Linked DNA regions of Pseudorhodoplanes sinuspersici. The protein of the gene in region 2 binds, or shares a complex with, the protein of the main gene of each other region. Links are inferred from orthologs where the notes say so. Each region holds a gene or a part of one and is shown on either strand. Other genes may lie near its edges.

Region 1 (3,576 bases), 1.7 Mb from region 2 along the record:
AGCCACATTGTAGCCCTCGGACAGCGCCGTCAGCATCTGGCGATAGGCGCTGACACCGCCCTTGCGATGGAACTCGGTGCCATGATCGCCCGAGCCACGAATGGTCTCAACACCTAACCACTCCGCGGCGACCGCATTCATTTCCCCATCGCGATGCCGTGAAATAAGGGTTTTGGCCTTATGGCCGTTCTTCTTGATGAACGGCGCCATGAAATGCTGGCCGTGCCACATGGCCAGGATAATCGGCAGGTCGGTACCGGCCCGCTCATAAATATCGCCGGGAACGGTGACGGTCCGGCTCGTCAGGTTGACGAAGCGCAGATACTCGGCCGCGACGATGCCGACGGTCTTTTGCACCCAGCGTGCGCGCGCAATACGCCGTGACGACAGCATCCCGGTTCCGTCGATCAGTTAGCGGGCTGCCGAGGTCGGCAATTCGGGATCGAGCAGGCGGTGCAGATGGACGATGAAATAGCGCATGTGCGCATTGTCCACGGTTTGCTGCGCCTTCGCCCGCCAGGCGGTATAAGCCGTCGCGTAGTTCGGAAACACGCCGACGATGTCGACCTTGGACAAATCTTTGAATTCGGTCCCATCCAGCTGCGAAAGTTCGCCGCCGAGAACAAGATGGAGAAGCTGTTTTTGAGGGGCCTGGTCGGACATGGCAGTCTTTCTAAGTCTCAGGCGAATTCCTTGTGGCGAGCCCGGACAAGCTCAAGCATCGCGTTATGCCGAGAACGTCCGGCCGCGAGAATCGCGCCGTGTACAGGATCATGCAAGTTGTAGACCAGCGTTTCACCGGTGAAATTGGTCATCACGCCGCCGGCTTCGTGCACCAAAAGATCGGCCGCGGCAAGGTCCCAATCGTAGGCATTGACAGAGGCAAAAGCAGCGTCAATCCGGCCTTCGGCGACGCGCGTCATGCGCAATGCAAGGGAGTGGATTTTCGGCTCCTGGATGGTCGCCGGGTCGATGATCGTGAGGCGTTCCAAAACCTTTTTAGGCCCCGCAATGCGGGCATGGGCAAGGCCGGTGCCGCCGGACGTTGCAATCGATTCGCCATTCCGGGTCGCGCCTTGGCCCGCTGCCGCCAGATAGAGATCGTCGTCGATGGGAGCATAGACAGCGGCGGCCACGGGGCGGCCCTTTTCGACCACGGCTGCTACGATGGTCCAGTCCGGCAGGCCGGCGAGATAGGAGCGGGTGCCGTCGATCGGATCGACGATGAATAGCCGCTCCGAGGACAGGCGGGCGCGGTCGTCCTTGCTCTCTTCCGAGAGCCAGCCATAGCCTTCGCGCGATAGCCGCTCGTGCAGGAACTGATCGACCGCGATATCGGCTTCGGAGACAGGTGAATCGCGGCCCTTGGTCCAGCTCCGGATCGTGCCGCGAAAGGTCTTGAGTGCAATCGGACCGGCCTCGCGCAGGGCCTGACCGAGTTCATCGGCAAGCCTCGCGTAGTCGTTTTGCGGCTCCAAGTTCTTCTGCGTCTCATTGTCCGGCAACAGTCAGACCCTCCACGCGCAACGTCGGCGCGTTCGTGCCGTATTTGAATGCCAAGTCATTCGCAGGCGTCAATGTCCGGAACATGTCGAACAGATGTCCGGCAATCGTCACCTCGCTGACCGCGTAAGTCAGTTCGCCATTCTCGATCCAGAATCCGGCAGCGCCGCGGCTGTAGTCGCCGGTCACGAGATTGGTACCCATGCCGATCAGATCGGTCACATAGAATCCGGTGCCGGTTTCGGCGATCAGTTGCTCCGGCGTCAATGCGCCGGGCTCGAGATGCAGGTTGGTCGGCGATGGCGACGGCGGCGAGGAGACGCCACGCGACGCATGGCCGGTGGTGGTCATGCCGAGTTCGCGCGCGGTTGCGCTGTCGAGGAACCACGATGTCAGCACGCCGTCCTCGACGAGATTCATCTTCTTCACGGCAACGCCTTCGCCATCGAAGGGATGCGAGCGCAATCCGCGCTTGCGCAGCGGATCGTCGACGACCCGGATGCCGGATGCAAAGATCTTTTCGCCCAGCTTGTCCTTCAGGAAACTCGACTTGCGCGCGACCGACGCGCCATTCGCAGCACCGGCAAGATGACCGATCAGCGAACTCGCGACACGCGGCTCGAAAATCACCGGGACCTGCTGGGTCTTCACCTTGCGTGGATTGATGCGGCGGATGGCGCGCTCGCCCGCTCTGCGGCCCACTTCTTCAGGGGCTTCAAGATCGCTCTCATGCAGCGCCGACGTATAGTCATAGTCGCGCTCCATGCCAGTGCCTTCGCCGGCAATGGCCATCATCGAAAATCCGCGGCGCGATGCGAGATAGGCTCCGTGGAAGCCGTCGCTGGTCACCAGCACCATGCCGCCAATGCCAGCCGATGCCGAAGCGCCGCCGGATTTGGAAACGCCTTTAACGGCGAGGCCGGCGCGTTCAGCCGTGTGGGCCCTGTTCTCAAGTTCCGAAACGTCGGGAATGTCGGGATCGACCAGATCGAGCTCCGGATGCCGATGAGACAGCCGTTGCTTGTCGGCGAGCCCTGCATAAAGGTCGTCAGGCGCAACGCGCGCCATCGCGACAGCGCGCGAGGCCAGTGTATCGACATCGGCGCGACCGATGTCATTGGTGGACACCACCGCCTGCTTGCGTCCGACAAAGACCCGCAGGCCAACATCGTCACCTTCGGATCGTTCTGATTCTTCCAGTGCGCCGTCCCGCACTTCGACGCCGATGGAGACGGAGCGGACGGCAACCGCGTCCGCCGCGTCGGCACCGGCTTTTTGAGCGGCTTCAACCAGCCTTTCGGCAAGGTCTGTGAGGGCGGATTGATCGAGGAGGGCTTTCATGTGTGTGATCGGATTTAGGCGCCGCGCCCCGGTCTGACAAGAACAAGGTGGCCGAAAAGCCTGACTTCTCCGTGGGCCGCGAAAGAAAATGTCAATCATGACAATCGACGGAATGCCGGAAACGCCTGATTAACCAGGCTTTTTAAGCGGTTTCCGACATCGCTGTGGCAAGGTGATGCCCATAACGGACGAAAAAGTCCGGGGGAGCAATTGAGGCGTCAAATGGAAACCGGCGGGGCCATGCCTGCCGGGTCGGGCCGTACCATGCGGCTCGACCCCTTCGCTTTGCCTATCCGCTTCCCGGCGAATGATGCCGGGGCAGATGGGCAGATGCGGCAGATCGAACTTGATCGTGATCGCGTGGTGCTGCGGCGCGCGGTCCGCGGAATGCGGATGAAAATCCATCTTTCCGTCGATGCATTCACGGGGATCACCTTGGTGACCCCGGCTGCGGATGGTGACACCGCATCCATCATTCTCGACCACTGCGATCCGTTGCTGTCGATTCCGCTGCTGGATGGCGTGGCAGTCGACGAAGCCACCGTCGTATGGAAGGCGTGGGGCCGTGTGCTCGGCCTTGCCTTGCGGCAGCGTGGGCAAGATGGTCAGGTCTGCGAAGTGCATCCCGGCCGTCGCACGCTACAGATGGAAGCGGTGGTCAGCCGCAGGCGCCGTCGTTCTTCGATCCGCAAGCGCCGTCCGTCGATCTTTCTTCGGCGCAAGCCCGGCCGC
Region 2 (4,275 bases):
AGGCGTCGCACGGCAAGCTTGGCCTCCGCTTCGCAGAGCTCGATCGGCATCTGGCGACATCCGCGTATCTAACGGGCGATGCCTTCACGATCGCGGATGCCTACGCATTCACGATCGTCAACTGGTCGAATTTTCTCAAAATTGATCTCACGCCTTACCCCAACCTGTCCGCCTACATGGCTCGCATCGCCGCGCGTCCGAAGGTGCACGAAGCACTGATGGCCGAGGGGCTCGTCGCGGCGGCGCATGAGGAAACGGCGGCTTGAGCGCAGGACCACCTTCGTCGCACGGCGACCACCGCGCGCAGCTCCTCGCCCAGGCGGAAGAGTTGCGGCCCGAGCTGCACCGTTATTGTGCGCGGCTTATGGGATCGGTCATCGACGGCGAGGACGTCGTGCAGGATACGCTTGTGCGAGCTTTCGTTGCGTTGGAGGAATTTGAGTTGTCGGGTGTGGAGGAGACGCCATCGCTTCGGCCCTGGCTATTCCGGATCGCCCACAACCGCGCGCTGGACCTGCTGCGCAGCCGGGCGGTGCGCGCGGCGGAGCCGATCGATGACGCCGCGGATGTCGCTGATCAGACCAGCCCTGATCCCGTGGAGATGCTGATGCGCCAGGAAGCGATCAAGACCGCGGTGTCGCGCTTTGCGGAGCTTCCCACGCTTCAGCGGAGTGTCGTCGTGCTGAAGGACGTGCTCGGCGAGTCGCTGACCGACATCGCCACGCTTCTGGACCTGACGGTCGACGCGGTCAAAGGGCATTTGGCACGGGGTCGTGCGCGTCTTCGGGAGATCAATGCGCAAGCTGCCGTGCTTCTTGAGGCGCGGCCGGCGTCTGCCGCGGTGGCGCGTTACGCCGCGCTCTTCAACCAGCGGGACTGGGACGGTCTGCGGGCGCTCCTGGCCGACGACGTGAAGCTCAAACAGTCCTCGCACCCGCTTCGCGCCGGCACCGCCGAGGTCGGTTCGTTCTTCACCATCTATGGAAAGATCGATGGCCTGTGGTTCGCTCCAGCTTGGCTCGAAGGACGCGAGGTGATCGCGGTTTTTGAAAATCGCGCCGATCCGAAACCCAGCTACGTCATGTGGCTCGAGTGGCGTGAGGGCCGGATCAGCTTCATTCGCGACTATCGATACGTTCGCTACGTCATCGCCGATGCAGAGCTGGCAGGGGCCGCCAAGCCCGCAAGCGAAGGAACCGCGCACTAAGGCGCTATTGGCGCTGGTTGCCGAAGCTCACCTGGAAATGACCGGGCTCCCTCGCACTTTCCGTCCTTCGAGCCTATCTTCCCGCCATGACCGACAAAACCCTCTCCACATCGTCCCTCATCGACCGCGCCGGCCTCGACCGGGGGCGTGTCCGATCCATCATTTCCAAAGGGCTGGAAGGCGCCGATGACGGCGAGCTCTTCCTGGAATACCGCCAGTCCGAGGCTCTCGGTTTCGACAATGGGCGCCTGAAACAGGCGACCTACGACACCGCGCAGGGATTCGGCCTGCGGGCCGTGAAGGACGAGGCGGTCGGCTATGCCCATGCCTCGGACCTGTCGGAAGCAGCGCTGATTCGGGCGGCCGATGCCGTCCGGGCCGTGAAGGGCGGCTATACCGGCCGCTATTCGGATGCGCCCGGTCGCAGCAACGTCCGCCTCTACGGCGACGAAAATCCGCTCGACGCTCCGGGCTTCGAGACCAAGGTGAAGCTGCTGCAGGAAATCGATGCCTATGCCCGCGCGAAAGACCCGCGGGTGCGGCAGGTCAGCGCCAGCCTCGGCGCCTCCTGGCAGGTGGTCGAGATCGTCCGTGCCGATGGTGAGGTTTATCGCGACATCCGGCCGATGGTCCGCATCAACGTGTCGATCGTGGCCGGCGACGGCGACCGGCAGGAAACCGGAAGCCATGGTTATGGCGGCCGCGAGGGCTATGCCCGCTTCATCGAAACGAAGGCCTGGCGTGGTGCCGTCGACGACGCGGTCCGGCAGGCGATGGTCAATCTCGAATCAGTACCGGCCCCGGCGGGCGAAATGGACGTGGTGCTCGGCGCAGGCTGGCCAGGCGTGATGCTGCATGAAGCGGTCGGCCACGGTCTCGAAGGCGATTTCAACCGCAAGGGCACGTCGGCTTTTGCCGGGCTTATGGGGCAACAGGTCGCGGCCAAGGGCGTCACGGTGCTCGATGACGGCACGATCGCGTCGCGTCGCGGTTCGCTCTCGATCGATGATGAAGGCACACCGACCAACAAAACCGTGCTGATCGAAGACGGCATCCTCGTCGGCTACATGCAGGACCGCCAGAACGCGCGGCTCATGGACATGAAGCCCACCGGCAACGGACGTCGCGAATCCTACGCGCATGTGCCGATGCCCCGCATGACCAACACCTACATGCTGGCAGGCGACAAGGAGCCGGGCGAGATCATTGCCTCGGTGAAGAACGGCATCTATGCCGTGAGTTTCGGCGGCGGACAGGTCGACATCACATCCGGCAAATACGTGTTCCAGTGCACCGAGGCCTACAGGATCGAGAACGGCAAGGTCGGCGCGCCGGTCAAAGGCGCGATGCTGATCGGCAACGGGCCGACCGATCTGCATCGCATCAGCATGATCGGTAAGGATCTCGCTCTCGATCATGGCATCGGGACCTGCGGCAAGAACGGCCAGGGCGTGCCGGTCGGCGTCGGGCAACCGAGCTTGCGGATGGACCGCATTACTGTGGGCGGCACCGGCGGCTAAAACCGCATCTGCAAGAGGAGCCTGACAGCAATGGGCACTTGGTCGCGCACGGTGGCGCAGTTTTTTGCCTTTGTCTTAGCGCTGACGGTGGTGAAATCCGCTATTGCCGAACCCTACTATGTGCCGTCCGGCTCGATGGAGCCGACGCTGATGATCGGCGATGAGCTGGTGGCGACGAAATACGCCTATGGCTACAGCTCTGCATCACTGGCCTTGCCGTTCGGTCTGACCCTGCCACCGACGCAACGGATCTTCGGCGAATTGCCGGCACGCGGCGACGTCGTGGTGTTTCGTTCGCCGGCCAACCGCTCAGAGATCTGGGTCAAGCGCGTCATCGGATTGCCGGGCGATCGCGTGCAGATGCGCGATGGCCATTTGTGGATCAATGGCGAAGTGGTCAAAGAACGTGCGGATGGCGTCGCTCAGGCCGAAGATAGCGACGGCCACCACACCGGCGCTGTTCGCTTGATCGAAACGTTGCCGGGCGGACGGCAGCATCTGATTTTCAAGACCGAAGCGCTTGGTCCGCTCGACAATACGGATGAAGTGCTCGTGCCGTCGGGGCATGTTTTCGTCATGGGGGATAACCGCGACAATTCGGCCGACAGCCGGGTACCGCCATCTGCCGGCGGCGTCGGTTTGCTGCCGGCTGACGATATCGTTGGACGCGTGGTCGGGCTCGCCGGATCATGGGATCTCGGCAAGCTGAACGACCCGATCTGGACCTGGCCGGCGGGATTGCGGCTCTCGCGCTTCTTCACCGCCGTGCAGTGATCGCCGGATCTAGAAGTAAGCGATCAGCCGTCCGCACGCGGCCACAGTCAGCCAGATTGCGATTGATGCGATTCCCGCGAAGCGGGCAGCACGCGGCAGCGGTGTCAAGGGCGCGATGCCTTTCACCTTCGGACGAACGAAAAGCTCAAATGAAGCAGCGTTGAGTATCCCGAGCCCAATCAGTCCGGCCTTGATCTGGAACAGAGGATTAAGGACGACATGGCTTGCTTCCGCAGAGAACAGCACGATGCCCGAAGCCAGAAGGCCGAGAAATCCGAGGCCTATAAATATTCTTGCTTTCCGCAGCACGTAGTCCGGTGACGTTGCGGCGAATGCGCCGGCAAGCCGCAGATCCATCACCGCCACGGCGCCGAAGAACACCATCAGCGACAGGATGTGCGCCACATTCGCGATCATGTAAGCGAACGGCGACTGCCGGATCATGGCGGCGAAGGCGGAGCCTTCGATAGCAACGAAGATCGCCGGCGCGGCATCCGTCATCAACGCATCTCGACAGTCTTGCCGTCGACGGTGATGCGTTCGGCTCGCATTTCATCCTTCGCGGCCGTGGAAGGGTAGCCGTAGGCGGTAATGATCTTGCCGACGGCGACCATTTCCGCCGTTGCGCCGCGATTGATCATGCGGAAGGTCGGCGCCAGTGTCACTGTCCACACCTTGTCATTGCCTTTGACCGTAATGGTAGCGTGCGGGTTTTCGTATTTCGAGGTGAGGATCGCGCCGGTCACGGTAACGGGCTTGTTGGCGTCATAGCTG

The links. Proteins that work in one complex are often made in the same cells at the same time.
Region 1: the proteins of tldD (region 2) and CAK95_RS13425 are in contact, whole or in part, in a solved structure (PDB 5NJ9), measured with the Escherichia coli proteins. The link is inferred for Pseudorhodoplanes sinuspersici from one-to-one orthologs.

What each region holds. Positions count from the first base shown.
Region 1 is NZ_CP021112.1:2,789,594-2,793,169, forward strand. What follows is about bases 669-3,568. They hold CAK95_RS13425 (TldD/PmbA family protein), read right to left. Parts: upstream 2,845-3,568; coding sequence 1,492-2,844; downstream 669-1,491. Other genes in these bases: CAK95_RS13420 (inositol monophosphatase family protein), read right to left, coding at 681-1,505; CAK95_RS13430 (DUF6101 family protein), read left to right, coding at 3,085-3,568. Also shown: CAK95_RS13410 (lysophospholipid acyltransferase family protein), read right to left, coding at 1-393; CAK95_RS13415 (DUF4170 domain-containing protein), read right to left, coding at 412-663; more of CAK95_RS13430, read left to right, coding at 3,569-3,576.
Region 2 is NZ_CP021112.1:1,084,104-1,088,378, reverse strand. The notes cover bases 570-3,510. They hold tldD (metalloprotease TldD), read left to right. Parts: upstream 570-1,293; coding sequence 1,294-2,727; downstream 2,728-3,510. Other genes in these bases: lepB (signal peptidase I), read left to right, coding at 2,758-3,501; CAK95_RS05440 (sigma-70 family RNA polymerase sigma factor), read left to right, coding at 570-1,207. In the rest of the region: glutathione transferase GstA, read left to right, coding at 1-266; more of CAK95_RS05440, read left to right, coding at 263-569; CAK95_RS05425 (DUF6644 family protein), read right to left, coding at 3,511-4,002; CAK95_RS05420 (DUF6152 family protein), read right to left, coding at 4,002-4,275. UniProt on the Escherichia coli protein: Metalloprotease involved in CcdA degradation. Suppresses the inhibitory activity of the carbon storage regulator (CsrA).